Regions from separate parts of the Paenibacillus sp. FSL E2-8871 genome, predicted to be linked through region 2. Evidence: riboswitches for the same ligand, from Rfam matches in the RefSeq annotation. Region 2 holds a riboswitch; the other holds the start of a gene.

Region 1 (15,440 bases), 2.9 Mb from region 2:
CCATCACGCGTAGAGCCGAATACAGCACCCCAGGAGTATTCTATCTCAATGCCTTTGATTTCAGGAAATAAAGCTTCCAGCTCTTCCAATAACCTTTGACTTTGTGAAATCACTCTGATATCACGGCGCTCTGGATCCGTCAACGGTTCATCTTTACCTCCTGCAATAATACGTCCCTCCGGTGTTGTCCGAAAATACAAATACGGTCGGGCGGTTTCCCAGAGGAGGCTCCGCTCATGCCACTTGGGGAATTCCTTCAGAGGTTTGGTCATCACTGCATACGTATTGATCAGCTCAGCGCCCCGGTCTTTTTTAAACTCCTGCGTTTCATAACCCATTGCAAAAATAACCTTCTTCGCAATAATACGTCCGTTCTCTGTGTGGCAAATTACTCTATCTTCAGTAAACTCATAGTGTTTAGCCTCGGTCTGCTCATAAATGTGTACACCATTCATTGCTGCCTTGGCGATCAGGCTGTGAACTGTCCGGAAAGGGTTCGCTTCTGCATCACTGCGTGAATAAAGTGCAGCAGGTTTAGAAAAAGAATACACCGAAGCAATTTTATCCTCTTCCCAGAAATCAGAATCGAATCCGTGAGCAACGAGGTTCTTATATTCTTCTCGCAGAGCAGGTACATCCTCTGGTGTACTGGCATATAGAAGGCTGCTGCGAGGAATAATCTGGGGATCGATATCGAGCTTGGCTGGCAGATCCAAAATATTTCTAACCCCTGCTTGGGATAACTGATAAAAGAGCAAGCCGTTCTTTTCTCCAAAAGTGTTCATACATGAGGTTAACGATTTGTCGTTAGATATCTGAAGTAAACCAGTATTGGCATGTGAGCTTCCGCTTCCGACGCGTCTTTTTTCGATCAGAACAGCCTCAGCTCCGCTTAAAGACAAGCGATAGGATGCCATTGCTCCACCCATTCCAGCCCCTACAACCAGGCAATCACAGTGAATGGTATCCTCTAGCGCAGGATAAGTTGGTGGGTCTTGTAAAGTACTTCTCCAAGGTGGGGTACCGCTATTTAGTCTCATGAAAATGATCGCTCCTTCATTTGTTCCATAATTTAGTATGGGCGGCATTTTACCGTCTCATTCGCAGCATGTTCTTATTTTTGTCATAACTCTCTAGTGCTGTTGGGCAAATAAATGGTGTGCTTTGGCGGTATACTAAAGCCTGTTTGGATCAACTACAAGGAGGGACTACAACTCATGCAATCAATGCAAATGCAGGCACTAAGTGGAAAAGAATTGGAATATATCGCAGACTCCATCTCTAATGAGGACTTGCTTCTTAAGCAATGTGCGGCTACCGCCGCGACAACGCAGAACGAGCAGGTCCGACAAGTTTGTTTGCAGCATATCCAAAATCACACGCAGCACATGGATACACTTACTCAGTTACTCCAGCAGCATCAACAGTACGCACCAACAAGCCCACAATAATTGCATTATTAATCTTAAGGAGGTTATAAAATGAACGCACAGAATCCAGCAGCATTTATGCCAGATGAGGATTTAATGAACACCATTTTGTGTGATTTGAAGCGGACGGTTCGTGAGTATGCGACAGCTGCTACAGAATCGGCATGTCCAGCGGTTCGCCGGGTCTTTAATGAGATGACTATGAACACGCTTCGACTTCAGGGCGATCTGTATACGCATATGTCCCAAATGAATATGTATCCTGAGCCTGCAAAAGCATTGCGCCAAGATGTGGACAAGCAGCTTCAAACTGCACAGCAATTGCAACAAAAATCAGGTCAGTTCGTGCAGCAAAAAACAGGACAAACTGGATCTATTGCTCACAATGCGAACAGCCACCTTCATTCGAATGGACAACATCAACCGTCTCATTTAATGTAACCAAGATGGTTAGCGGATGAAGCATCCTGCCACATAACCTTAAGGCTGACGCCCGTTTATACCGAGAGCTCCGGTATAAACGGGCGTTTTTTGTATAAAAATCCATTTAGCTGAGTAAACCTAGTCTTCTATGCGGATATCATATGGGGTTATTTTGTTTGCAGAGATGCTCAATTCATGTCATATTAGTATTAAACTCTTTTCGCGGGGCGAAGCATGAATAGCGCAACGTCATTTGCGAACTATCCGGAGGGAAGGCATGAAGGAAATGAACGAACTAAAGAGGAAAGTGCTGGAACTGCTTAAAGAGGACGCGAGAAGATCTACTGCACTCTTAGCTACGCTGCTTGGCGAGGAAGAAGAAGACGTAAAGACGGCGATTGGGCAATTAGAGAAGGACCATGTAATTGTTAAGTATGCAGCCGTTGTAAACTGGGATAAAGTCGATGACGAGAAAGTGACAGCGCTGATTGAGGTACAGATTACACCCGAACGGGGTCGCGGATTTGAAGGCATTGCCGAGAGAATCTACCTGTATCCACAAGTGAAATCCGTTTATCTGATGTCAGGTGCTTACGATCTTCTGGTAGAAGTGGAAGGCCGAAACTTACGTGAAGTGGCCAATTTTGTATCCGAGAAGCTGTCTCCAATTGATTCAGTACTCTCAACTAAAACGAATTTTACCCTTAAAAAATACAAACAGGATGGGATCATCTTCGAGGAGCATGAGGAAGACAACCGTCTGATGATCTCTCCATAAAGGAAGTAATCATATGATCACGAACAAAACGCAGCTAACTGGAGAAGACAGCAAATCAATGAATTCTTATTTGGCCCCGCTGGTACAGCAAATTCAGCCTTCGGGTATTCGTAAGTTTTTTGATCTGGCTGCAGGCAGCAAGGATATCATATCACTCGGAGTCGGGGAACCTGATTTCAAGACCCCGTGGCATGTCAGAGAAGCTTGTGTCTATTCGCTGGAAAGAGGATTTACAGGCTATACATCCAACGCAGGAATGCCTGAACTAAGGGAGGGTATTGCGAACTATTTGCACACCCGTTTTGCAGTGGAGTATGATCCTGCCAATCAAATTATAGCAACGGTCGGCGGAAGTGAGGCTATCGATCTGGCTCTGCGCGCTTTGATCACGCCGGGCGATGAGATCCTCATACCAGAACCTTGCTATATTTCTTATTCGCCGATAACGGCTATTGGCGGAGGTATTCCTGTAGGTATCGAAACCATCGGAGAGAATGACTTTAAACTTACTGCAGAGAGTTTGGAAGCGAAGATTACTCCACGCTCCAAAGTTCTAATTCTGTGCTACCCGAGCAACCCAACGGGAAGTGTTATGACCCGAGAGGATTGGGAGCCGATCGCCAAGGTTGTAGAGAAGCACGATCTAATTGTAATTTCGGATGAGATCTATGCGGAATTGACGTATGGAATTAATCATGTCAGCTTTGCCTCATTGCCAGGTATGATGGACCGTACGATTTTGGTCAGCGGTTTCTCCAAGGCTTTTGCCATGACTGGATGGAGAATGGGTTATGCTTGTGGTCACCCTGATTTGATCTCCGCTATGCTTAAGATTCACCAGTACACTGTGATGTGCGCTCCTTCTATGGGCCAGGTGGCTGCACTTGAGGCACTGACCAATGGGATGGAAGAGAAGGATCGAATGGTCGATTCTTATAACCAACGGCGGAGGCTGATTGTTAAGGGTTTGCGTGATGCGGGACTGGAGTGCCATGAACCACAAGGTGCATTTTATGCTTTTCCAAGCGTGCGCAAAACAGGACTGACATCTGATCAGTTTGCACAGCGATTATTGCTTGAATATAAGGTGGCAGCTGTACCTGGAAGTGTCTTTGGTTTAGGTGGTGAAGGTTACTTACGCTGCTCCTATGCTACATCAGTAGCTCAACTGAATGAAGCTATTGAACGCATTGGTGCTTTTGTCACACAACTGGAACGAGAGAGAATGGAATAGAGAAAATTGGACTATAGCCTATCCTATAATCCTATGGTATTATTTTACTTTGAGAGTAATTAACCCCTATAATAGAACTAACAAGGACGTATTTTACTCTGGAATTAAGCGTTGCTTTGAAGTTGCTTTTATTACTTTAATGACATTTTGTGGCACGCGCTCAATAATACTTTTAGGAGGGATGATTGTGCTTAGTGCCGATTATTACTTACCTTCCTATGGAGGGCAGTGTTTTTCTGGAAGTGGGAAACTGTCCCCCAAGGGTGATGCTTCTGCTCGCATGCTCTCTCTGGAAGATGAAATTAGAATACTCCGTAGCAAAATGGAGCAGCTTTTTTTGCAGGAAAAATCATTCACTTCAGATAATGTGATTGAAATTAGCAGTTTACTGGATCTCAAGATAAATGAATACATGAAGGGGCGTCCAGTTGGAAAATAACGTCGCTACATGCTGTTGAAGAGGACCCTAGGGTCCTCTTTTTGTTGTTCCTTTAAGCTCACACATCGCAACATTGCAGTCACACTTGGAGAGAATATGCCTATACTCTTCATTTGCCATTTTTATATAAGAAAGCTTAAACTAGCATTATGTGATTTGAAGAATGGATAGGAGGAGTAAGCCATGGTGATCTATACACGCACGGGTGATGCGGGTCAAACTTCAGTGATTGGTGGCCGGGTTGGTAAGGACGATGTCCGAGTTGAAGCTTACGGAACGATCGATGAACTGAATTGCTTTGTAGGTCAGGCAAGGAGCCTGATGGAGGACGATCAGTTTGATGATGTACGCGAGCAGCTGCTGGAAATTCAGCATGAGCTATTCGATTGCGGAACCGATCTGGCTTTTATTAAGCTAGGTGATGGTGGTCAATATATGGTAACAAGTGAGATGGCTAAACGGTTGGAGGGCTGGATTGATGAGCTTCAAGCAGAGAATCCACCACTAGAAAAATTCATCCTCCCTGGGGGCAGTCCGTTGGCTTCGGTTCTACATGTGTGCCGTACGGTTTGCCGCCGGGCGGAACGCCGGGCAGTTACACTTGGAAGAAATGCAGACATTAACCCGGAAGCAGTTATTTATTTGAACCGGTTATCCGATTATTTCTTTGCGCTGGCTAGGACGGCTAATACACGGGCAGGGATTACTGATGTAGAATACATTCGCAGTAAAAAGGTGTTCCGAGACTAATATGACTAGCTATTATTCACCAATTACTTACATTATACCGCCAGAAGAGGATGACTGGTTGCTGAAGACGATCCTGCATAAACGGATGGATGTCTCACGTAAATTGTTGTCACGCCTTAAGCAAACAGAACAAGGGATTACATTAAATGGAGAGCGTGTTTATATCAGCGTACATGTTAAGGCAGGCGATATTGTACAGATTCGCATGGAAACAGAGACTTCGGATGATATTTTACCGCAGCCGATTCCCTTTGAAATTCTATTTGAAGATGAGCATCTGCTCGTAGTAAACAAGGCAGCAGGGATCATCGTGCATCCCACACACGGACATTACACTGATACGCTGGCTAACGGAGTAGTTCATTATTGGGCGCAAAAAAATGAACGTTTCCGCTTTCGACCCGTCCATCGTCTGGACCAGGAAACCTCCGGTGTGTTAGTCATCGCCAAGAATCCGTATAGCCATCAGCATATTTCTGAGCAGATGATTGCGGGTACAGTGGACAAACGTTATTCTGCATTTGTTCATGGGGCTCCTGTGGAGCCTTTCGGCGATATCGACGGACCTATTGACCGTGATCCTGAGGAGCCGCATCGACGTATCGTGACACCGGATGGTTATCCTTCTCTGACTCGGTATGAGGTTAAAACCGTATACGCACAAGGTTCAAAAGTTGAACTGAAGCTGGAGAGTGGTCGTACTCATCAGATTCGGGTCCATATGACCTCTATCGGCTGTCCTTTGATTGGTGACAGCATGTATCGTCATGAGCTGTATAATCTACCGGAATTGACTTTAACTCAAAGTGAACAGTTGGAGTCCGTTGCAGCACTAGATGCCTCCATACCGCGTCAAGCACTGCACGCGGTGCGTCTGACGTTCAAGCATCCGGTGCTGCTGCAGGAAATGATCTTTGAAGCTCCTTTGCCGCCTGATATGGCGGCCTTGGAGGAAATACTGGAGCAAGGACCGATAGCGATTTTGAGGTAAAAATTATCTTAGTGATGTTAGCGAGAGGGCGAATTGGTTCTGGAGAAACGGAGTGTACGCCTTTATCCTCGGATTTCATCCGCAACAAGCGGACTAAATCAAGAATTCTGAGGATAACAGCGATCGGAAGAATAATTTGCCAGCGTAGTCGCACTCATCACTACCATTAAAGGAGAACAACATGAGCAAACTAAAAGTATATCAATATCCAAAATGCAGCACCTGCCGAAGTGCAGTAAAATGGCTACAAGCTCAAGGTCATGAGCTAGAGCTTCAAAACATCGCAGAACAGCCGCCTACCGTTGAGGAGCTGCGTGAATTGCTGGCCAATAGCGGACTTGAACTGAAAAAGTTTTTTAATACAAGTGGTGAAGTCTATAAAGCATTGGGTCTAAAGGACAAAATGGCACAGCTTAGTGAGCAGGAGAAGCTTGAGCTGCTCGCGAGCCGTGGTATGCTAAATAAACGTCCGATTGTCACTGATGGTGTTAAAGTTACGGTAGGCTTTAAAGATGATCAATATGCTGAAGCTTGGAGCAATGCTTCCAAAGTATAAATCCGTAAAGGGGATGTCCCAACAGTCATTTCATGGCTGTTGTGTCATCCCTTTTTGATTATCTAGGAAAATCACAAAAGACCAAGATTCTATAATATACTTATATTTCTCGCTTAAGCTTACCGCCCTTGCAAGGGCACCGATGGTGTTTTTACTTGTTAATTTCAAAGGATAAGAATAAGCTCCCATATGTGTAACTATATGATCCCTTATCAGATCAAGTATTTTCTGATAGAATACTCTTTGTGCAATAACATGGACAAGCGCTTAATAACAATACAATGAACGATTAAGGGAGAGGTTTATACATGAGAGCAGAAACAACGGGCCGTGTAATGCTTGTAGATGGAATGGCTCTGCTGTTCCGGGCCTTTTATGCGACCTCTTATGGAGGATATATTCGCAAGACAAAAGCTGGATTGCCGACGAATGCGGTGTATGGTTTTTTGCAGTATTTTTTCGATGCAGTAAGCACATTTGAGCCTTCTCACGTCGTATGCTGCTGGGATATGGGCAAAGGAACGTTCCGCACCGAGAAATACGATGGATACAAATCGAATCGGATTGAAGCCCCGTTAGAGCTGATTCCGCAGTTCGATCTAGTAAAAGATGTAGTAGCTGAGCTTGGGGTGCCGAATATTGGACTTGCAGGCTATGAAGCGGATGATTGCATTGGTACGCTGGCTTCTTGTTACAGTGAAAACTCTGAGGTATATATTTTGACGGGTGACCATGATATGCTTCAGCTCATTGATGAGAATGTTAAAGTCGTCATTATGAAAAAGGGACGCTCTAACTATAAAGTGTATGACCTTGCAGAATTGCTGGAGGAAAAGGGGCTAACCCCTAGACAAGTGATTGACCTGAAAGGCTTTATGGGCGATACCAGTGATAATTATCCCGGCGTAAAAGGGATTGGTGAGAAGACTGCGCTGAAACTGCTGACCGAATACAGAACAGTTGAAGGTGTAATTGAGAATTTGCATCTGCTCCCTAAAGGTGTGCGTACCAAAATCGAAGCAGATCTGGATATGCTGCATTTATCGCGAGAGCTAGCGGAAATCCGTTGCGATGTACCAGTGGTCTGCGAGCTGACGGAAGCCTTGTGGCAACTACAGCGGGAAACAGCTGCGCGCAAATTTCAGGAGCTAGAGTTCGGCAGCTTGATGCATTTGATTGCTGAGGTGCAGGACGAACGGGGAATTGTACAGATTGAGTTAGGCGATTTGGGTTAAGATCAGACACCCTTCATGCAAAGATGCATGGAGGGTGTTTTGTTAAACTATAAGAACGTATAAGTTTCACACTATACATTATCCTTATCTTTCTCTCTTAAACGCTACCGTCCTTATAAGGACGCCAAAGGCATTTATACATGTTGTGATAGCGCTTCATTCGACGTATAATTAGGGCTGGTGATTGCTTTTTTTAATGATATTATTTATTTATGTATGGGTAGCGTTTCAACTTCTAACTAGAGAAAGGGAGAGAATTGCTGTGAAGCTATTGGGAGCGATTGAAGCAGGCGGAACAAAGTTTGTATGTGGGATTGGTTATGAGGACGGTACCATTGTTGACCGAGTTAGCTTTCCGACAACAACACCGGAAGAAACGATGGGACTAGTAATAGACTATTTTAAAGAGAAGAATGTAGAAGCATTCGGAATCGGATCTTTTGGACCGATTGATCCCGTACTGGACAGCCCTACTTATGGTTACATAACAACGACACCAAAACCTCACTGGGGACAATATAATCTGGTAGGCACAATGGCTGAGCAATTTAACGTTCCGATCGGCTTTGACACGGATGTGAATGGTGCAGCGCTTGCGGAAAGTAAATGGGGAGCGGCTAAAGGTCTGGACAGCTGTCTTTATATTACGGTTGGGACAGGCATTGGAGCAGGAGCGGTTGTTGGCGGCCAGATGGTCCATGGATTGTCACATCCTGAGATGGGACATATTCTAGTTCGTAGACATCCAGAGGATACGTTTGAGGGTTACTGTCCTTATCATGGCGATTGTCTTGAAGGATTAGCCGCAGGTCCGGGGATCGGCAAACGCTGGGGACAACCGGCAGGAGAGCTACCAGTGGACCATCCGGCATGGGAAATGGAAGCTCACTATCTTGCACATGCACTCATGAACTATGTGCTGATTCTGTCTCCTCAAAAAATCGTAATGGGCGGTGGTGTTATGAAGCAAAGCCACCTATTCCCGTTGATTCGCACTAAGCTGCAAGAGTTATTGAGCGGATATGTTCAACATCCATCGCTTAATGTCGACATCGATAATTATGTTGTCTCACCAGGTCTTGGAGACAATGCAGGGCTTGCTGGAGCGATTGGATTGGCTACATTAGCTCTAGCTAGAAACTAGTATAAAAAGACATTGACTGTTCGGTAATATATGGTATTCTAGGATCTAACAGTATAGCATTTAATGAGGGAGCACCTCTTTCGCGTTTATCGTGAGAGAGGTGCTTTTTTGCGTTCGGGGTCTGATTGAGAAAGGATTTGTTCGCTCCGAAGGAGGCTCTTCCCAGAAGGTTATTGTGCTTGCTGTAATGTTGAGAAAGGTAGGGATGAATATGCAAATTGTGTTTATGAACCGTTTATCCAGAATATCTGGAGTGGATCAAGAGGTGTACGCCCAGTTGTGGATTGGAGAGGAAGAGGGGATCTGGAGTTTGGGCTGGCGTGATTTTTCAGGTGGGGAGAATTACATTGAGAATTTGTGGTATGAAGGTGGTTCATGGAATGAGATGCTCTGTGTATACAGGCATGAGCTAGCAGTGAAGATGGGAGATGGCTATCGACCCTTAATCGATGGGATATTCCACGAGGAGGATAGTCTTACTGGACGTAATCAGGAGCAGCTGAAGCTTCAATATTACAGCGAACATTATGGGAATGAAGCCATTTATGAAGAGTTATGTGCTTGGCGCCGTGGTAAGGCTTCGAGTGAACGGAAGGCGCCCTATATTCTCGCCAGTAATCGTCTGTTGCGCTTGTTAAGTACATTTCTACCGCATACGCCAGAGGAACTGATGCAAATTCCGGGTGTTGGAGAAGGCAAGATAGCGCAGTTTGGGGCTGATTGGCTGGCTATAACTACTTCGGTGGCAAGGGAACATGCTTTCCCTCTAAATTGGGTGCATGAAGTAATTGAAGAGGAGTCTTTCGTCTCTTGGCTTTATAAACAGAAAGAAGTCAAATATAAGAAGCAGCTAGAACGACTGCGCTTGCGGAGGATTTTGCTGCAGGGGATCGAGAATGGGTTGGGCTTGGAACAGCTTAAGGTGAATAGTGGAGTGAACCGGCGTGAACTGATTGAAGCGGTAGAGGAGCTAGAAAGAGAAGGTTATTCCGTCGAGAAGCTGATCCATGTAGAGCTTGGCAATATGCCGCAGAATGAGCAGGATGCGATATGGAATGCCTATGTGGAGCTTGGGGATCTTTTCCTAAAACCGGTGTTACATAAGGTGTATGGCGACGACTTTTCCGCTGCTGAAGGATTGGATATTTATTATGAGCGTCTGCGATTGATCCGCATCCGTTTCCGTCGAGAGCAAACGCATAAAGTGGGCATGGCGACCAGTTTTTAAATTTGCGCATACCAAAAAGACGAAGGCTTCCTTATACCTTACGGTTACAGGCCCTTCGTCTTGCTTATTCGTCCGGTTCGTTTCATAGCCATTCCTTCTTGCGGAAAACATACAGCATCCCACAGCCTAACGTCAACATAACGCCTATAACGCCATAATAGCCATATTTCGTATGAAGCTCGGGCATATGATCAAAGTTCATACCGTAGATTCCGGTAATTACGGTCAGGGGCATGAATATTGTTGTGATCGCAGTAAATACTCTCATAATTTCATTCGCGCGGTTGGCGATACTGGATTGGTATGCCTCTCGTAAGTTGCCCATGAGATCGCGATACGTCTCAAAGGTTTCAGATATTTTAACCGCATTTTCATAAATGTCGCTAAAATATTTCTGCAGCTGATCATCAATCAGACGGAGGTCTTTTTTATTTAGGGTATTGATCACTTCTTTTTGTGGCCCCAGCATTTTCTTCAACCATAGAATTTCACTTCGCAGACCGATAATTTCACTGAGATGTGACTTCTTGGTATGCATGAGGATATCTTCTTCCAGCTTCTCGATCCGAGCTTCAATTCGGTCGCCGACGGAGAAATAGTTATCAACGACAAGGTCAATTAGCAAGTAAAGGAACATATCCGGTTCACTTACTTCTTGCTCCCAGAGCATAGGCTTCAGGATTCGTAGTTCATTGATCTTTTGTTTCGTGACAGTGATGATGTAATGTCTTCCAAGGAATACATTGAGCGCCCGTAGGAAAATTTCTTCATCGTCAAAGCGGATGCTATTTACAACTATAAAGTAGTGACTTTCGTATATTTCGATCTTTGGACGCTGATCCTCTTCGCTAAGGCAATCCTCAACAGCAAGATCATGTAGGTTGAACAAGGGCTGAAGCAGCTCCAAATCCTCAACATCGGCGTCAATCCAATAGAACCCTTCCGTTGGGGGTGTTAGTGTTTCATCAATTTCATCAATAGGTGTAAAAACCCCTGCATTTACCAGCCGGATTTTCATCTGATTTCACTCCTCCTATCCCCAGGTCTTCACTAGGGACTGCTAAATTAAGCACAGAGAAAAAAATCAGCTTGGCCGGCGGTACAATCAATACATAGGGCCAAATGACGTTTCGAGGGCATGAAGAAGAACTGCTCCCGCCGCCGGCAAGCTGATGATTATCCTGTGTGGTTGCTCATTCTGTACACATATTTGCGAGCTCGGGTCGCCTTCCATCCTTCTTCTCACCTCTTCTTTTCGTTCAGGTATGAAATACTTGTCTAGTATAACAACGGAGTATGCCTCTTTCAAGCAAATTTATTGTGATTTTGAGGCTTCTTCAGCATTGTATGGACTTGACGAAAAGGAGGTTCATGATTTAAAGTGAATTTTAAAGTAATTTAATTGAATACAGCTAAATCTTATCAAGAGCAGGTGGAGGGACTAGCCCTATGAAACCCGGCAACCGGCGTGTAAACGCACGGTGCTAATTCTTGCGGAATTTCTGCAGACGTCTAATCGTCTTCAGGAACATTCTGGCAGATGAGAGAGGCGCATATGACTGTAGATATGACCTTTCTCGATTTCCGAGGAAGGTCTTTTTATGCTCAGCAAGCCGCAGTGCGGCAAAATAACTAAATTCAGCTAAGGAGTGGAAAGACAATGCCAATTAAAATTCCCGACAGTTTACCGGCGAAAGAAGTACTATCCGGAGAAAATATTTTTGTGATGGACGAAAGTCAGGCTTTCCATCAGGATATCCGTCCACTACGGATTGCTATTCTGAACCTCATGCCGACTAAAGAGACGACAGAGACTCAATTGCTGCGTTTAATTGGAAATTCGCCACTACAAGTTGATGTTACTTTATTGCATCCGCGTTCCCATATTTCCAAGAATACTTCTGCTGAACATTTGAAGAGCTTTTACAAAACCTTTGACGAGATCAGCCACCGCCGTTTGGATGGTTTAATCGTTACAGGTGCTCCTGTAGAACAAATGGAGTTCGAGGAAGTATCGTATTGGGAAGAACTGAAAGAGATTTTTGAATGGAGCAAGGACAATGTGACTTCAACCATGCATATTTGTTGGGCGGCACAGGCAGGCTTATATCATCATTTTGGTGTTCGTAAAGTGGCATTGCCTGAGAAATGCTTTGGCGTCTTCGCTCATACGATTAATCAAAATAACATTAAACTGTTGCGCGGCTTTGACGAGGTATTCCATGTACCACACTCTCGTCATACCGATGTCTCCCGTGAAGATATTGAGAATAACCCAGATCTGCAGATTCTGGCGGAATCCGAAGAAGCTGGTATGTATCTAGTGGCTACAAACGACGGTAAACAAATATTTGTGACCGGACATTCCGAATACGATCCCCTATCCTTGAAATGGGAATATGACCGTGATGTGTCTAGAGGGATGGAGATGGCTTTGCCGAAACATTACTTCCCTAAAGATGATCCAGAACGTACACCTCCAGCAGTGTGGCGTGCGCATGCCAATTTATTATTCTCTAACTGGCTCAATTACTATGTATATCAAGAAACGCCTTATGATATCGACCCGATTGTTTATTAATAATAGCGCTACAATATAAATTAGGAGGCATTAATCATGGATGACAAACTTAGGATTGAAAGTAGACTGGCTCAAATAGGTTCTCAAGAAGATCCTGCCACAGGAGCAATTAATTTTCCAATTTATAATGCAACGGCATTTCGTCATCCAAAACTCGGTCAAAGCACAGGGTTTGATTATAGCCGCACCAAGAGTCCGACCCGTTCAGTGCTTGAGAATGCAGCTGCGGAACTGGAATCTGGAGATGCAGGATTTGCTTGTAGCTCAGGGATGGCAGCGATACAAACAGTGCTTACCTTGTTCGCTCAAGGCGACCATCTGATCGTTTCGCTGGATCTTTACGGCGGTACCTATCGTTTGTTGGAACGGATTATGTCCAAGTTTGGAATCACTGCTTCTTATGTAGACACGAATGATTTGGATGCACTGGAAGCTTCGCGTCGTCCAAATACGAAAGCTGTATTTATTGAAACGCCAACGAATCCACTTATGATGATCACGGATATTGAAGCCGTGTGCACTTGGGCACGTCACCATGGGTTACTTAGCATTGTAGATAATACGCTGCTGACTCCATTCTTCCAACGGCCTATAGAATTAGGTGCGGATATTGTAGTTCATAGCGCTACTAAGTATTTGGGTGGTCATAATGATGTACTGGCAGGCCTGATTGTATCCAAGGGTGTAGAATTATCAGCTGAATTAGCTATTCTACATAACTCTATTGGCGCCGTGCTCGGACCAACAGACAGTTATCAGTTGATGAGAGGCTTGAAGACATTGGCGCTGCGTATGGAGCGTCACGAAAGCAATGCACTAGCGATCGCTCACTACTTATTAGAGCATCCAGCGATTGCGGAAGTGTTCCATCCAGGATTGCCTGATCATCCAGGACATGAAATCCAGAATCGTCAATCTTCAGGCAATACCGGTATTTTTTCTTTCAAATTAAAAGATGCCAGATACGTAGAGCCGCTTCTTCGTCATATTCGTCTTATTGCATTCGCAGAAAGCTTGGGCGGCGTAGAGTCACTTATGACTTATCCGGCTGTACAAACACATGCTGATATTCCTGTGGAGATTCGAAATGCTGTGGGTGTAGATGATCGTTTGCTGCGCTTCTCCGTCGGTATTGAACATGCAGAGGATTTGATTGCTGATCTTGGCCAAGCACTAGAGGCCGCTAGGGCAGAAATTGAGTCCAAGTAACAGGAAGAAATGTTCAATCGAGTGTTAGTGGAGAAATAGAGTATAACTAGCAGTATCGCTTAGTGCGATGCTGCTTTTCTTTTGGATAGGAATTTGCGAAGAATGTAAAAGCATTTTTCAAGCTGTTCAGATTGTGATACGATGAGGAAATGAACTGTTCAATTGTATGAGAAAGGGTTGTCACCTTGAAAAAGAGACAACGTTTTTTCTTCCTGTAATTTTGTGATTCTACCATACCCCTAAGGGTTTAGAAGGAGGATGCGAACGATGAGTGCGATAGATCTTATTTTGGACAAAGCCCTACGGGGTGAACGTCTCCAATTGGAAGATACCATCCGACTGTTCGAGAGCAACGAAATTGAGAAAATGGGTGCAGCTGCAAACACCATAATGGAACGCTGGCATCCAGACCCGATGGCCACGTTTGTAATTGGTCGTAATATTAACTATACGAATGTATGTGATGTCTACTGCCGTTTCTGCGCATTTTATCGCAGACCGGGCTCTGATGAGGGTTATGTATTGCCGGATGAGACGATTTACCAAAAAATCGCTGAGACTATCGCTGTAAATGGTACAGAAATACTGATGCAAGGCGGTACGAACCCAAATCTTCCTTTCAGCTATTATACCGATATACTTCGCGGAATTAAGCAACGTTTTCCTGAGATTACAATGCATTCCTTCTCTCCTGCTGAGATTATGAAGATGAAAGAAGTATCTGGATTATCGCTCGAGGAAGTTGTGCGTGAAATCCATGCTGCTGGCCTGGATTCACTACCAGGTGGGGGAGCGGAAATTCTCGATGATCGCACACGCCGCAAGATCAGCCGACTTAAAGGCTCATGGCGCGAGTGGATGGACGTAATGCAGACAGCGCATAAGATCGGTATGAATACGACAGCTACGATGGTCATTGGACTTGGTGAGAGTATGGAAGAACGGGCATTACACTTACTTCGTGTGCGTGAGGCTCAGGACGAGTGTATTGCCAACAAATACGATTCAGAGGGTTTCTTGGCCTTTATCTCTTGGACCTTCCAACCGGACAATACTAACCTGAAGCTGGATAGACAAACGCCTGAAGAATATCTGAAGACGGTAGCCATTAGTCGCCTTGTTCTAGACAACATTAAGAACTTCCAGTCCTCTTGGGTAACAATGGGACCAGAGGTCGGCAAGCTTTCCCTTCAATATGGCTGTAACGATTTCGGAAGTACAATGATTGAAGAAAATGTAGTATCTTCTGCGGGCGCGACCTACAAGGTCAATATCGAATCAATTACTCAGCTGATCCGCGAAGCAGGCAAAATCCCGGCACAGCGGAATACACGCTACGATATTCTGCGCGTGTTCGATGATGCTAATGCGAAGATTGATAATGATTTCATCATGCAGAACTAGAAATAATATATAAATTAATTCAGCGCTTGTTGCTCGTT
Region 2 (15,440 bases):
TAGCATCTTTGGTATTAGCTATCCCAGCTGCGGCCTACCTCAATCCCTATGTAGAGACTTGGGCATCGGGTATTAGTCTTCCTGATACGAAGCTTACACAGTGGCAGCAAATTTATTATACGGCGGTGTCTGTGTTATCAGAATCACCGCTAGTTCGATTTCTATTGTTACTCCTGATTTCTTATCTGTTAATTCGTATGCTCTTAGGACTGTTATCCATGTTGCTTCCTTTTCCACAATTGCGGCGTATTAAGAAGTTTAAAGACAGAAAGATTACGCAGGTAAGCCGTATGGGAGGAGCAATGGTTGGATTAATTATCGGCTTAATGCGTAGTCTGGTAATTGTTCTCGCTCTTTTCATCTGTGTTGGATTAAATCCGGAGAGTGGATTTAGTCGTTATGTGGAGTCCTCTCCAATCTATAGTCAGAGCGCTGCTGCTGTATTTGAACCTATTGTTGGTGAGACTGTGCAGAAGAAACTTCCTATTCTGACAAAGACTGTTGCAGCAGAGATGAATGATATCCTTCGCAGAAAATATGAGGTTATCGATCATGAAATTCCTCAGGATATTATAGGAGCAGCAGAAGACATTGTTGGACAAGCGCAAGATGAAGAGAAAAAAGCGAGACTTCTCTATGATTGGGTAGGTACACGCGTGACTTACGATTATGCTAAAGCTGACAATTATTTGCAAAACAGGGTCTGGCATGAACAGACACCACAGGATACATTCGACACTCGGCAAGGGGTGTGTATAGACTATGCCCGACTGTACGCTGTGATGGCTCGTTCACAGGGCTTGCAGGTACGGGTTGTAACAGGTCAGGGTTATGATGGGCGTGGCGGTTATGGTGCACATGCTTGGAATGAAGTATATATAAGTGATCGGCAAGCTTGGATTCCGCTGGATCCGACTTGGGCTAGCAGTGGAGATTGGTTCAATCCGAAGGATTTTGATGAAACGCATATTAGGGAGAACGCCCTCTGAGTGAGGGCGCTGAACTCCTGGGGTGTGGTACAATAAACTCAAGTAACGTCAGTTCTAACTTAAATGCGAGGGCATGCTCACAATAAGCAGCTAAGAACTCACCTTCATCATAAGAGTAATGTCTCAGGCAAAGGGTTGTCAGACATTTTTTTAAAAATATAAGAAAGTATAAGCACTATACTTTATGTCTTATATTTCTCGCTTAAACACTTACCTTCCTTATAAGGACGGTCAAGGCGTTTATGCTTGTAGAAGGGGAGAAAGCTGGTGAGTTTGTTTGGTAAGCAGCTCCCGCCTAAGGACGGGATATCTTCAAGAAATTCTGTAGGCTTGAGACTGAATATTTTTTTCTTTGGCACTTTTTTTATTTTTTGTATTATTATCGTACGTCTTGCAGGTTTACAGTTTACTGAGGGAGCTCTGTTGAGTGAAGAAGAAACGAGCCGGGAAACGAAAATTGTTCCGCTCGCAGCGATGCGTGGGATTATTTTTGCTGCCGAAGGAGAGCAGATTGCCTATTCAACACCTACGGAGTCGCTTTACCTTACATTAACTAAAGATTATACAGCTAGAACGACAGATAAAGTAACGGGTGAGACCTCACATACGGAGAAGGCGAAGTACAACTCCGATATGCTTGCAGCAAGGCTTGCAGCTGATTTTGCTAAATATGGAGATCCGAATGCACCGAAGCTGACGCAGCAAGATATCTTGGATTCATTAGATTTAGATTTCAAAAAGTATTTAGGTTATGTGCCGCGACGGATCAAGACTGGATTAATTCCAGAGGAAATAGCCTATTTCATGGAGCATAAAGACAATTATCCGGGGCTAACGATCGTGGAGGAGAGTGTTCGTCACTACGATAAAGATACGGTAGCGGTGCAGACAGTCGGCTTTGGAAAGCCGTTTAAATCGACTGAAGATATAGCGATGTATAAGAATGTCCGTAGTGAAATGAAAAAAGATTCTCCCCCTGGACTTATGTATAAAGCAGAAGAATATGTGGGGTTTGATGGTCTGGAAATGCAGTATCAACGAGAGTTACGAGGAGAAAATGGTTATCAGGTCATTTCGGTGACTCCTCAGAATATGGCTGAGAAGGTTGAACAGAACGTTGCTCCTGTAAAAGGTAATAATATTTGGATGACCATTAATAAGAAGATTCAGATGAAGACAGAACAGGCCATATTGGATCAGATTAAATGGCTGCATTCCAATGCTGTTCAAGGTGAGACGCATCCAGATGCTTTAACCGGATACGCCGTAGCAATGGAAGTGGAGACTGGTAATATTGTCGCCATGGCAAGCATGCCGGATTACGATTCAAATGTATGGACTAAAGACTCCTTACCAACACCTGTTTGGAATAAAATAATGAATAATCATCTAAACGGTACGATTACTTCGAATTCATCTGGTAGATCAGGTCATGATTTTAGTTCACTTGTATTTATGGGATCTACGATCAAACCATTAAGTGTGTTAATTGGTTTAAAGGAAGGTTTCTTTAATACCTCAACAACCTATTCAGATGTGGGCATTACTTATTTCGGTAAGGATAATAAATCATCCGTAAGAAATTCATCGGGTCACGTATATGGTTCACTAGATCCGGCCAAGGCGATTATGAATTCCTCTAATGTATTTATGATTGATATGGTGGGTAAGCAACTTTACAAGAAATATCCGGGGGATAAAGGCATTGAGGTATGGGACAGATATATGAAAGAGTTCGGGCTGGGTGTATCTACGAAAAGTGGTCTCCCAGGTGAATCAGCGGGCCAGATTAACTATACTGATCTTAAGGCCGCAGGCAGCTCGCAGGCCGCACTTATCTATGCTTCTTTTGGCCAACAGGGCAGTTATACTACATTGCAGCTTGCCCAGTATGCTTCTACTCTTGCAAATGAAGGAGTGCGTATTAAGCCTCAACTCGTTAGCAAGATCACGGATGCGCAAGGTAAGGCGGTTAAGGAATTTCAAAGAGAAGTGCTTAATACGGTAACGTTTGACAAATCCTACTGGAAAGAGATTAAACAGGGGATGAGCAGTGAAGTTAGTGCCTTTGATGATTTTCCTTATGATTTTGCACGTAAGACAGGTACCTCTGAAAAAACAGACAGAAAAAATATAAACCGTGATAATGGGGTATTTATTGCCTTTGCTCCGCGAGAAAATCCGAAGCTGGCCGTAGCGGTTGTTATACCAGAAGGGGGCTTTGGCTCCAAAAGCGCTGCTCCGGTTGCTCGTAAAATTTTTGATGCCTATGATTGGGAGTACGGGCTCGATGGTGTGCCGAAAAAGAATGTCACTCCTGCGTCAGACCCCGTTCAAGAATAATTAGAGAAAAAGGAGAGAAATAAACTGTGAGTTTTTTCCGTAAGCAGGCCTCACCTCCAGATGAGACCAACAGTAAAAGTTCCATAGGCCTGCGACTTAACGTGTTTTTCTTTAGCACGTTTGTTATATTTTGCGTAATTATTATACGCCTGGCTGTGTTGCAATTCGTGGAAGGACCCACTTTAACTGAAGTGGAGACAAGCAGAGATACCAAAAATGTACCGCTAGCTTCCATGAGAGGTGTAATTTATGCTGCTGAAGGTGAGAAGTTAGCGTACTCAACGCCGGTTCAATCGCTGTATATTACGCTCAATAAGGAGTATACCGCTAAGCAAACAGATAAAATTACCGGTAAAACTACCCTAACTCCAGAAGCTAAAGCCAAGTCAGATGCATTGGCAGCCAAGCTGGTAGCTGATTTCAATAAATATGGTGATCCAAAAGCTGAGAAGATGAAAGAAGCAGATGTTATTGACGCACTGGATTTATATTTCCGGAAATCACTTGGCTTTATGGCACGGCGAATTAAGGCGGACCTGACTACTCAGGAGGTGGCCTATTTCATGGAACATAAGGGAGAATACCCAGGCCTTGAAATTGTCGAGGAAAGCATTCGTCATTACGATAAAGATACGGTTGCCGTACAGACGATAGGTTATATCAAGCCTTTTAAATCAGCAAACAGCCTTAATATTTATAAGAATATCTTAAATGCTATGAAGAACAATCCGGAGCCAGGACTAACGTACAAGGACGACGAATTTGTCGGATTTGACGGCCTGGAGCTGCAGTATCAGAGAGAGCTTCGGGGACAAAACGGCTATCAGGAAATCTCCGTCAATCCACAGAACATGGCAGAGAAAGTCGAACGTGTAGTCCCTCCTGTCAAAGGCAATGACGTCTGGACAACTATTAATAAGAACATTCAGATGAAGACAGAGCAGGCGATTATGGATCAGATTAAGTGGTTGCATTCCAATACTGTACAGGGTAAAACGCATCCTAATGCTTTAACTGGTTACGCTGTAGCGATGGAAGTCGATACGGGGAATATCGTCAGTATGGCAAGTATGCCGGACTACGATACGAATATTTGGACATCGGGATCCTTATCCACAGATGTCTGGAACAGTATCATGGATAACTACCAGAACGGTACCATTAATCCGATTTCTTCAGGGACGTCAGGTAATGGACTTAGGTCTGTACTGCTACTAGGTTCAACAATTAAACCTTTGAGCGTACTCGTGGGTCTGAATGAAGGTCTCTTTACAACCTCAACCTACTATCCGGATAGAGGTTTCGCGACTTTTGGTAAAACAGGTCATGAAACTAAGGTAAGAAACTCCGGAGGACATGTGTACGGTTCTATGGACCCTGCAAGAGCGATTGAGAAATCGTCGAATGCGTTCATGGTGGACATGATCGGTAAACGATTGTATGACAAATACAAAAGCAAAGGCGTAGATGTCTGGGATAAGTATATGAAAGAGTTTGGACTTGGTGTATCCACGGGAAGTGGTCTGCCAAATGAATTCTTAGGACAGATTAACTATACCAATATAGAGGCTGCGGGTAGCGCCCAAGCGGCACTTGTATATGCTTCTTTCGGCCAACAAGGTAGTTATACGGTGTTGCAGCTTGCCCAATACGTAGCTACACTTGCTAATGAAGGACAGCGGATCAAACCTCAGCTAGTTAGCAAGATTACAGATGCTGACGGAAAAGTAGTCAAGGAGTTCGGTCGTGAGGTAATAGATGAAGTAACAGCCTTCGATAAATCCTACTGGAAAGAAATTCAACAGGGTATGCGAAGTGAAGTTAGTGCTTTTTCTGATTTCCCTTATGATTTTGCTCGTAAGACGGGAACATCTCAACAAGTGGCAAAGGGTCAAATTCGTGATAACGGTGTATTTATTGCTTATGCCCCACGAAATAACCCTAAGCTGGCAGTAGCCGTAGTTATTCCAGAAGGAGGCTTTGGTTCCCAGAGTGCCGCGCCGGTCGCACGTAAAATTTTTGATGCTTATGATTGGGAATATGGACTTGATGGCGTTCCGAAGAAGAGTCTACAGTCAGGTAATAATACAAATGATCCTGCGAATGAAGGAACGACTACAGGTACTCAGTAACTTTGACTCTAAGGTGAATAATGATTAAAAAATAAACAGCTGCTCTATTGAGAGCATAAAAGAATGGAGGGGTGGCAATGACTGCCAAATACCGCCTGCTTGCTTTGGATATGGATGGAACCCTACTGAATGATGAACAGATTATTACACCTACAACGGTGAAATGGCTTCAAAAGGCGGTCGACGCAGGCGTTCATGTCTGTCTGTCGACAGGCCGAGCTTTTACAAGTGCATTTCCATATGCTGAGCAGCTTGGACTAGAAACACCTATGATTACTGTGAACGGTAGTGAGATATGGCGAGCACCACATGAAATTTATCGGCGATCATTGATGGATCCTATGCTGGTACAACAAATGTATGAACTTGCTAAAGAAGATGACATCTGGTTCTGGGCCTATTCTACGGAAAAAGTCCACAAACAGGATAACTGGGTTGGGGATGTAACGGGCAGAGAATGGCTTAAATTCGGTTATCACACCGAAGATGATGAGCTTCGTCATAAACTGCTGCTTCGTCTTCAAGATATGGGTGGATTGGAGATTACGAACTCCTCTCCACATAACCTGGAGATTAACCCTCTAGGAGTGAATAAAGCAGCCGGAATCATGGAAGTCTGTAAGCTGCTAGGACTAGACATGTCCCAAGTTATAGCGGTTGGTGACAGCCTCAATGACCTTGCAGCGATTCAGCAGTCAGGGCTTGGGGTTGCCATGGGCAACGCTCAGGAGACGGTTAAAGAAGAGGCTGACGTTGTGGTGGCTTCTAATAATAATGATGGAATTGCAGAAGTCATTCAAAAATATATTTTTAATGAAGCTATTGCGAAGTGAATCCATAGAGCATATTTGCTATTAGGAGGTTAAGTGTTGACGATCCTGGGTTGGATTCTTATTATTGCTTTATTTGCCGTAGGGCTAGCGGGGGCTGTGTACCCTATACTGCCGGGTGCGCTTGCGATTTATCTTGCCTTTTTCGTATATGGCTGGTTCTTTTCTTTCGAGCCTTTTGGTGTCTGGTTCTGGATCATTCAAACGCTGATCGTTGTAGTTTTATTTATTGCTGATTACGTTGTAGGGGCGTGGGGCGTTAAGAAATTTGGCGGCTCACGTTCATCGATTATCGGGAGTACGATTGGGCTAATCATTGGTCCTTTTGTAATCCCAGCCTTTGGACTTATTATTGGTCCGTTTCTGGGTGCCTTTATAGGAGAATTGATCGTAGGTTCTTCACCAGCTAAAGCTGCCAAAGTAAGTGTAGGATCAATACTTGGGTTGTTTAGTAGTACTGTTGTCAAAATTGTGCTACAAATTATTATGGTCGTCCTCTTTTTTATATGGGTCGTCCGGTTTTAATTTTAACAGTGAAGAAGGGGAAATGGTTTGTCCAAGAAAGAGTCTTTCGTAAAAGGCACGCTTATCCTTGCTGCTGCAGCTTTGGTGGCAAGGGTACTCGGGCTTGTCCAGCGGGTGCCGCTGGATCATATTTTTGATGATGTGGGGAGAGCATCATTTGGGGTATCGAACAATATCTATTTAATGCTGCTCACCGTGGCTACAGCAGGTATTCCAAGTACGCTCAGTAAGATGGTCTCCGAGCGGTACGCTCTGAATCGTCCAGAAGAAGCTAGACAAGTGTATCATGCAGCATTGATATTTTCGGTAGCAGCAGGGGTAGTTATGACTGCATTGCTGTATTTCGGCGCTCCGTTCTATGCGACACATATTGCTGACGTACCTGAATCAGCGATGGCAGTTAGGGCTATTGCACCTGCGCTTTTACTTTTTCCGGCGATTGCCATGATGCGCGGTTATTTTCAAGGGCGCAACAATATGATGGCTGGTGGTATTTCACAGATTGTAGAGCAGTTCGCTCGCGTACTAGTCGCTATTTTACTAGCTTATATTCTATTACAGCAGGGGTATAACAATACAACTATAGCTGCGGGAGCCTCCTTCGGTAGCGTAATTGGTAGTATTGCAGCATTTGGTGTCATGATTTATTTTGCAATCAAGCTGCGCCGAGAGGATAAGCAGCAAGGATTAAATTACGATACCACTCAAAAATTGCCGATTTGGGGAATTTATAAGGATATTTTCACACTATCAATTCCGATCGTACTCTCTTCACTTACGATTCCCGTAGTGAATGTGATTGATACTTCTTTGGCTGTTCCACTGCTTATCGATCAGATGGGTAGAGAGAGTGCAACAGCAGCTTTGGGTATACTAACCACGCGTGCTCAAAGTGTGGCTGGAATTCCACCGGTACTAGCCATTGCGCTAGGAACCTCGCTGATTCCGATCATTTCAGCTGCTTATGCCCGTCGTGATGAGGGACACTTGAAGAAGCAAATCACACTTGCTTTGCGGATTTCTATCCTGACAGGGATGCCAATTGTGTTGGCACTTGTGGCAGCAGCCTATTCTGTAAACGGGTTATTGTTCAGCAGCTTGGACGGAAGCGGAATTGTGGCGATGCTTACGATTGGAACGATCTTTCAGATCACCATGATGACAACGAACTCCATCTTGCTCGGTATGGGCAAATCACGCATTTCAATGTATTATGTGCTAGTGGGTATTATTGTTAAATTAGTCGCAAGCTTCTTACTAAGTAAGATATTTGGGATCTACGGCATTATCGGCGCAACAGCACTTTGTTTCGTAGTTATTACTATTCTTAACTTACGGATGCTGAAATCCATTGTACCTTTCGAAATTATGGGTAAACGGTGGGGTGGCTTCGCAATTGCGGTTCTGGTGTCCGGTGGTATTGGTTTTGGACTTAACCAAGCTGGAATTCTGTTAACAGATCTAATGCCTGCACGTCTGGCGTTTCTGATCACTTGTCTTGTTGTAGGGGCCGCAGTTGTTGTTATTTATCTGGTCATGCTAATTGTACTGGGTGTGCTTACTAAACAGGAAATCTCCAGTTATCCGCGTGCATTGCAAAAATTGCTCCATCCGCTGATGAAATTGCAGCCTGCGCGTGTTCGTATGAGAGAATAAGTTTGACTTCTGCATGACATTTTGCTTCACTTAAAGAATAGAAATTTGACAGATATGGAAGAAAGGACTGAACAAGCTATGGACAAAATTAGTTCTCCTGCTGAATTTCAGGTAGCCATTCAATCTCCTCGATTAACTGTAGCCATCTTCAAGGCGGACTGGTGCTCAGATTGTAAATTTATCGATCCTTTTATTCCTGAGGTAGAGCAAGCCTATGCAGATCGTTTAACGCTGGTTGAGGTTGACGTTGATGCTGTGGGTGACGTTAGTCAGGAACAAAATATTATGGGTATTCCAAGCTTTGTCGCGTATTCCGATGGACGTGAACTGGTTAGATTCGTTAATAAATTACGTAAATCCCGCGAGGAAATTGAGAATTTCCTGGATAAAGCGGTTCAAGTGCATCAAAGCCTTCAACAGTAATTCCGGAAAACCACCGCTTTCGCCTGTTCGAGCAAAAGCGGTGGTTTTTTAAGATGCTTCTTCATTACTAAAAACTGCGGGTGATATTTTTGTCGACAAATCAGTTGAAATGGCTTAGTTATCTTACTTGCCTTATCATGTTCCTCGCTGTACTAGGGGGAGCGGTTGTAACGAAGACTGGATCGGGATTGGAATGCGGAAATGAATGGCCGCTCTGTCATGGGAAATTGATTCCGGCCTATACTGTAGGTTCGATGATTGAATACACCCATCGCTTGTTTAGCGGATTGGCAGGGTTATTGTCACTTGCCTCGATGATTGCCTTTTGGCGTTATGCTCGAAATCGGAGGGACTTGTTAGTATATGCATTTATGACGTTGCTGTTTGTAATTGTTCAAGGTGGTATGGGAGCGCTTGCAGTGATTAAATCCCAATCTGCTGCTGTAATGGCACTGCATATGGGCTTTTCCTTGATTGCTTTTTCAAGTTCTCTAATGCTGGCTCTAGGAACTAAAAGGCGACATGAAGCAGGTGAGTACGATCCTAAGATGGAGCTTCAGAAGAAACCCGTCAGTAAGGCTTTCCGCAATTTAACCTGCTTCACGGCCTTATATTCCTATGTTGTTGTTTATATTGGAGCCTTTGTTAGTCATACGGATTCGCGCGGTGGATGTTCTGGCTGGCCGCTCTGTAACGGTGAATGGGTTCCCGAGCTTTCCGGGGGAGTAGGTATTGTTTTTACGCACCGGATTGCGGCTTTGATCTTATTCATTTTTACTGCGGTGCTTGGACATTTAGCTTTTTGGAAACATAAGGATTACCCAGAGCTAAGAGCTCTTGGCGTAGCGGCTGTTCTGCTGTGCTTGATGCAGGTATTTAGTGGAGCTGCTGTTGTTTACACACTAGATAATGAAAAATTGTACATATTTGCCGCTTTGGCTCATATTTTGTTGATCGCTAGTTTGTTTGGTGTCTTATGTTATATGAGTGTAAGAGTCTGGCAGCTGAATCGCGCGAGAAATGTAGTTGTTGAAAAAAATCCAACGAATCCAATGACACCGTTGTAACACCCTTGGTAGAAAGTTCCCACCGTGGATAGAGTCGCTTTACCTGCGGAATAATAAAGTGGAAATCGGTATATCGTGGTGCTGGACAAAACTTTAGGAGGACTGGGATATGCTGCGGGTTATACTTGGAGAGCCGCCTCGAAAGAACAGCGGTGTATTGGCTGACGCGATGGAGAACATGGCCACATTTGCAGCCTTACTGCGCAAGGAAATGAACGCTCATGAGGATAATGACCATGAATACCGCAAGCTGGAGATTTGGACACGTGGACTGATCTCCTCATTGGATGAATTGGAGCAAAGCTGGTTCGCAGCTGCTTTTTACCGGAAATCGGTAATCGCTGGTTATATGGACGATATGTCACCAGTGGAACAAGGCGATTATGCGCGGTATGTTTATTTTTATAAAGATGGATTTATTCGTGTGTTCTCTCTTCTGGACAAGCTTGGAACGGTACTGAATCATTTTTATGACCTCAAAACCTCCAAATTAAAAACGCACTTTTCTTATTTTACAGTGCTGCGTCAACTTCAGTTATTGAATGTGCATCCTGCATTAGCGGATCAACTGGAACAGATCAAGAACTCTTATCGTGATCCACTGGAGAATCTACGCAAGCGCAGAAATGCTGAAATTCATTATATGAATTCCGAAATGCAGGATGATTTATGGCAGCGGCATCAAGGCTTGCATGACAAAATTCAGCTTGAGGATTTAGATAGCCATCTTGAGGATTTAAAGCAGTCCCTTGAAATGAACTGTAAAACATTAATCGCGGCATTCAGCTACAGCAATGAACAGCTGCGTAAGGAAATAAGCAAGGCAAAGCGTGTACAATCCTAAGCGTTCAAGATATTTCCTTTTGACAAAAAACAAGAAACTTACTATACTTATGCTTGCATTAAAGTCTGTACGAATTCAAACATAAAATTTCATACTCTATATCTTATCGAGAGTGGCGGAGGGATAGGCCCGATGAAGCCCGGCAACCGATTTGTATACAGCGCGATTAGCGTTATGTACAAATGTCATGGTGCTAATTCCTACAATGACGCAAGGTTTGTGGTCGTTGGCAGATGAGAAGGCATTGTCTAAATAAACACACAGAGCCTCTTGCGATCTGCATCGATCGTCAGAGGTTTTTTTGTATGGAATAAGTGAATTATAAAGGGGGCGACGAGCGTTGATTAATCTAAAAGGAATAACAAAGGTATATGGAAAAGGCAGCCATGCGGCTACAGCACTTTCCGGATTGAATTTGTCTATCGAGAAAGGTGAAATATTCGGAGTTATTGGCCATTCTGGAGCGGGGAAAAGTACATTGATCCGTTGCATTAATCTGTTGGAGCGTCCGACAGAAGGGGAAGTTTGGGTAGATGGCATTGAACTAACTAAGCTTACTCAAGGTCAGCTGCAGGAACAGCGGCGCAAAATTGGGATGATTTTTCAACATTTCAATCTGCTATCTTCTGCGACGGTGTACGATAACATTGCTTTTCCTCTGCGACTCACAGGCACCTCGAGAGCAGATATTGATACTAAAGTGAAAGATTTGCTTGCCTTAGTGGGGCTTGAAGAACACAGGGATAAATATCCCTCCCAATTATCAGGAGGACAAAAGCAGCGGGTCGGCATCGCACGGGCACTTGCCAGCGACCCTGATGTGCTGCTGTGTGACGAAGCAACCTCTGCGCTTGACCCACAAACGACAGACTCTATTCTTAAGCTATTGCTCGATATTAATAAACGATTCCATCTGACCATTGTGCTGATCACTCACGAAATGCACGTGATTCAGAGCATCTGCGACCGTGTTGCGGTCATTCATGGTGGTGGTATCGTTGAGCAAGGTAAAGTCACGGAGGTATTCCTGAAGCCGCAGCATGAGGTCACTCGCGATTTCATTCGCAGTGAATCACAGAATGAGGGCCCCCTTCGTACGGCGCTTGACGCTGCTGCTGGGGACAACTCTCAGGCCGTCAAAATTACTTTTTTCGGAGAGAAGACCTACGGCTCTGCACTTTCCAATGTAGTACGTGAGACAGGTGTTAGCTTCGCCATTCTGCATGGTACCATCTCAACGATAAAAGACGTACCTTATGGACAAATGATTGTTCGGTTCGAAGGTCCAGCTGAAGCGATCGCTGTGACGATAGCCGAACTAACCGCTCAAGGCCTTGAAGTGGAGGTGATTTCGTAATGAATTTCGCAGACTTAAACTGGCAAGAAATGATGGATGCTACAGTTGCTACCTTGCAAATGTTAATATTCTCTGGATTGTTCACAATTATTCTTGGTTTACCACTCGGAATTCTATTGTATTTATGGGGAAGATCGAATAGTATAGTAATCAGAGTAATTTACTCGGTCTTATCGTTCGTTGTAAACATCCTACGTTCGGTACCGTTTATCATTTTGATGGTAGCATTAATTCCATTTAGCAAAGCCGTTGTTGGAACTTCCATCGGAGTACTCGGTACGATTCCACCGCTCGTGATTGGTGCAGCTCCATTCTTTGCTCGCTTGGTGGAAACGGCATTAAGAGAAGTGGATCGTGGAGTAATCGAAGCGGCGCAAGGGATGGGAGCATCCACGAATCAGATCGTTATGCGTGTTCTTTTGCCAGAGGCTCGTCCAGGTCTGCTCGCTGGGGTTACGATCACACTGGTTACACTGGTCTCCTATACGGCAATGTCCGGGATGGTAGGCGGCGGCGGGCTAGGGGATCTAGCGATTCGTTACGGATATTACCGGTATGAGAAGGAAGTTATGATTATCTCTGTAGTCTTGATGGTCATACTGGTGCAATTGCTACAAATGGCAGGTGATCGACTAGTACGACATTTCACACGGAAATAAGGTACGTCCATATATAGCCTTATTCATACAAATACCAAGGATAAGAGGGGGATTTAAAATGAAAAAATTACTACTTACTTTTTTTAGTCTGACACTGGTTGTGGTGCTGGCTGCTTGCGGCAATAACAATAATGCTTCTAAATCGGCTGCTACTAATGCACCAAAAGATGGTGCTGCAACTGAGTCTTCCGCAGAACCTGTAAAATTGGTGGTTGGTGCTTCACCTGTTCCACACGCTGAGATCCTAAAAGCTATTGCCCCATTGCTTGAAGCGCAAGGAATTACATTAGAAATCAAAGAATTCACTGACTATGTTCAACCAAACGTTCAGCTTTCAGAGAAGAATCTGGATGCTAACTTCTTCCAACATCAACCTTACCTGGATGACCAGAATCAAAAGAACGGTTCGGATCTAGTTTCTGTTACAGCCGTTCACGTTGAACCTTTTGGTGCTTATTCCAAAAAAATCAAATCCATCGACGAGCTGGCTGATGGTGCGAAAGTTGCCATCCCGAATGATGCTACAAACGGTGGTCGTGCACTGATCCTGCTTGCTAAAAATGGACTGATTTCTTTGAAAGATGATACCAACATCACATCTACCCAAGCAGATATCACTGAAAATAAGAAAAACCTTAAAATCATCGAGCTAGATGCAGCAATGTTAGGTCGTCAATTGGATGAGGTAGATCTTGCCTTGATTAACACTAACTATGCTTTGGAAGCTAACCTAGTTCCTACTAAAGATGCTTTGTTCATTGAGGGTACGGATTCCCCTTATGCTAACATCCTTGTAGCTCGTCCTGACAATAAAGAATCTGATGCAATCAAAAAGCTTGCCGCTGCACTGAATTCTCCAGAAGCTAAAGCTTTTATTGAAGAACAGTACAAAGGCTCGATCATTCCAGCATTTTAAGACAGAAAGCTGACTTGATCTCTAATACAGCATAAAACCCGCTGCCTAATGGCATGCGGGTTTTATGCTGTATGTTGTAGGGGAAGTGTAAATCCTCTATAATAAGAAAATCCCGATCTCCTGAAGAGGAGGATCGGGAATGATATTGAATGGGATTAGAATACTTGCATAACTTCTTGTACGCCTTCTACTTCTTCAAGAAGGGCGCGTTCAATCCCGGCTTTCAAGGTGATCGTGGAGCTTGGGCAGCTGCCGCAGGCACCCATAAGTTTCAACTTAACGATGCCGTCTTCTACATCGACCAGTTCAACGTCGCCGCCATCGCGTTGCAGGAACGGACGAAGCTTATCCAGCACTTCCAATACTTCATCATACATTTCGGTGCTTTGTGCATTCTCACTCATTTCTCAATCACTCCTTTCGTAAGTTCATTATAGTACAAAAAGTTAAAAAATAAAATGGTTAGGCGGAATAGGGAGATCATCATGAGACCAATTATTGAATTTTGTGCCAGTAACATGGGTCACGGAACAGACAAGCTAATGCATAAGCTGGAGGAAAATCCAGATTACGATGTGATCGAATACGGATGCCTGAACAATTGTGGGGAATGTTATTTAACCCCGTTTGCCATGGTTGAAGGGGATATCGTTGCAGCAGATACTGTTGACGAGCTAGAAAAGAAAATTGATACTAAAATCAAAGAGCTAGAGGCTTGGTTTAATATGGACCTTGATTAAATGCTTTTTGTGGAAAATAAAGGGCTGCTCTTTTTCGTATTTATAACGGAAAAGAGCAGCCCTTAGGTTTATCCTAAAGTGCGTTTTGACATCCAGAGCACCCCGCTCTTAAGGATACGGGGAACCCGTCCTTTGACGGAGCGTTGGCCCATCAGACCAAATCCAGCTTTCTTGCCTAGTGAGCCTAAGGTACCCTTTAGACGAATAGGATGAAGCTTAGGGGTCTCGCCGCGCCACATGGCTTGAATAACCTGAGCAACCTGCTCACCCTGCGCTCCTGCGGCTTGTGCGCTTGGAGCGAATGGCAGGCTGGCACAGTCGCCAATTACATACACTTCTGGATAATCAGGTACACGATAATATTCATCCAGAATGATTCGTCCTCCGCGATCCTTCGGGACTGTTAATTCCTGAACAACCTTCACCGGTTGGATCCCCGCGGTCCATACCGTAACATCTGAAAGAATTTCCTCTGTACCGTTAAAAAGCGCATCTTTCTCTACATGGGATACGGAGACACGTCCGAGTGTCTGTACTTGATGGTGGTGAAACCATTCCTCCACGTACTGTGACAGCTTCGCAGGGAAGGCAGATAAGACACGTTCACCGCGATCCAGAATAGCAATATTAAGATCTGGTCGGCTCTCCCGAAGCTCTGCCGCCAATTCCACTCCACTTAGTCCTCCGCCTACAATGTTTATTGTTCCATAAGGCTTCACATCGTTTAAACGTTGGTAAGTTTCGCGTGTTCCTGCAAAGGTCTGGATACTGCAAGTATATTGATCAGCTCCAGGGATGTTATGGTAATTGTCGGTACAACCTAGTGCAATAGCAAGTATGTCATAAGACACAGTCTCGTCAGGCTCCATTGTAACGATTCTACTCTCCAAATCAATGGAACTCACCTCACCGTAACGGATTGTGAGACGGGGATGAACCGGAAACTGGATCCGCAAGTG

Evidence for each region. Region 2 has a riboswitch for S-adenosylmethionine ahead of NYE25_RS16250 (methionine ABC transporter ATP-binding protein). Riboswitches for the same ligand answer to the same signal wherever they lie in the genome.
Region 1: linked by a shared signal. The riboswitch ahead of metA (homoserine O-acetyltransferase MetA) and the one ahead of NYE25_RS16250 (methionine ABC transporter ATP-binding protein) in region 2 are both predicted to bind S-adenosylmethionine.

What each region holds. Positions count from the first base shown of each region.
Region 1 is NZ_JBBOBV010000001.1:6,494,829-6,510,268, forward strand. It holds gene NYE25_RS29065 (NAD(P)/FAD-dependent oxidoreductase) at 1-1,040, opposite strand, end outside; gene NYE25_RS29070 (spore coat protein) at 1,218-1,451, shown strand; gene NYE25_RS29075 (spore coat protein) at 1,482-1,871, shown strand; gene NYE25_RS29080 (Lrp/AsnC family transcriptional regulator) at 2,131-2,631, shown strand; gene NYE25_RS29085 (aminotransferase class I/II-fold pyridoxal phosphate-dependent enzyme) at 2,645-3,865, shown strand; gene NYE25_RS29090 (aspartyl-phosphate phosphatase Spo0E family protein) at 4,116-4,304, shown strand; gene NYE25_RS29095 (cob(I)yrinic acid a,c-diamide adenosyltransferase) at 4,488-5,054, shown strand; gene NYE25_RS29100 (RluA family pseudouridine synthase) at 5,056-6,045, shown strand; gene NYE25_RS29105 (arsenate reductase family protein) at 6,227-6,601, shown strand; gene NYE25_RS29110 (5'-3' exonuclease) at 6,910-7,836, shown strand; gene NYE25_RS29115 (ROK family protein) at 8,099-8,980, shown strand; gene NYE25_RS29120 (HRDC domain-containing protein) at 9,192-10,208, shown strand; gene corA (magnesium/cobalt transporter CorA) at 10,291-11,226, opposite strand; SAM riboswitch class I at 11,625-11,755, shown strand; gene metA (homoserine O-acetyltransferase MetA) at 11,869-12,789, shown strand; gene NYE25_RS29135 (aminotransferase class I/II-fold pyridoxal phosphate-dependent enzyme) at 12,826-13,998, shown strand; gene mqnC (cyclic dehypoxanthinyl futalosine synthase) at 14,266-15,402, shown strand.
Region 2 is NZ_JBBOBV010000001.1:3,566,057-3,581,496, reverse strand. It holds gene NYE25_RS16295 (transglutaminase domain-containing protein) at 1-989, shown strand, start outside; gene NYE25_RS16290 (peptidoglycan D,D-transpeptidase FtsI family protein) at 1,257-3,332, shown strand; gene NYE25_RS16285 (peptidoglycan D,D-transpeptidase FtsI family protein) at 3,359-5,464, shown strand; gene NYE25_RS16280 (Cof-type HAD-IIB family hydrolase) at 5,542-6,297, shown strand; gene NYE25_RS16275 (DUF456 domain-containing protein) at 6,334-6,819, shown strand; gene NYE25_RS16270 (putative polysaccharide biosynthesis protein) at 6,847-8,475, shown strand; gene NYE25_RS16265 (thioredoxin family protein) at 8,554-8,898, shown strand; gene NYE25_RS16260 (COX15/CtaA family protein) at 8,988-9,965, shown strand; gene NYE25_RS16255 (Cthe_2314 family HEPN domain-containing protein) at 10,075-10,809, shown strand; SAM riboswitch class I at 10,910-11,049, shown strand; gene NYE25_RS16250 (methionine ABC transporter ATP-binding protein) at 11,150-12,166, shown strand; gene NYE25_RS16245 (methionine ABC transporter permease) at 12,166-12,825, shown strand; gene NYE25_RS16240 (MetQ/NlpA family ABC transporter substrate-binding protein) at 12,884-13,741, shown strand; gene NYE25_RS16235 (NifU family protein) at 13,897-14,145, opposite strand; gene NYE25_RS16230 (YuzB family protein) at 14,227-14,481, shown strand; gene NYE25_RS16225 (NAD(P)/FAD-dependent oxidoreductase) at 14,550-15,440, opposite strand, start outside.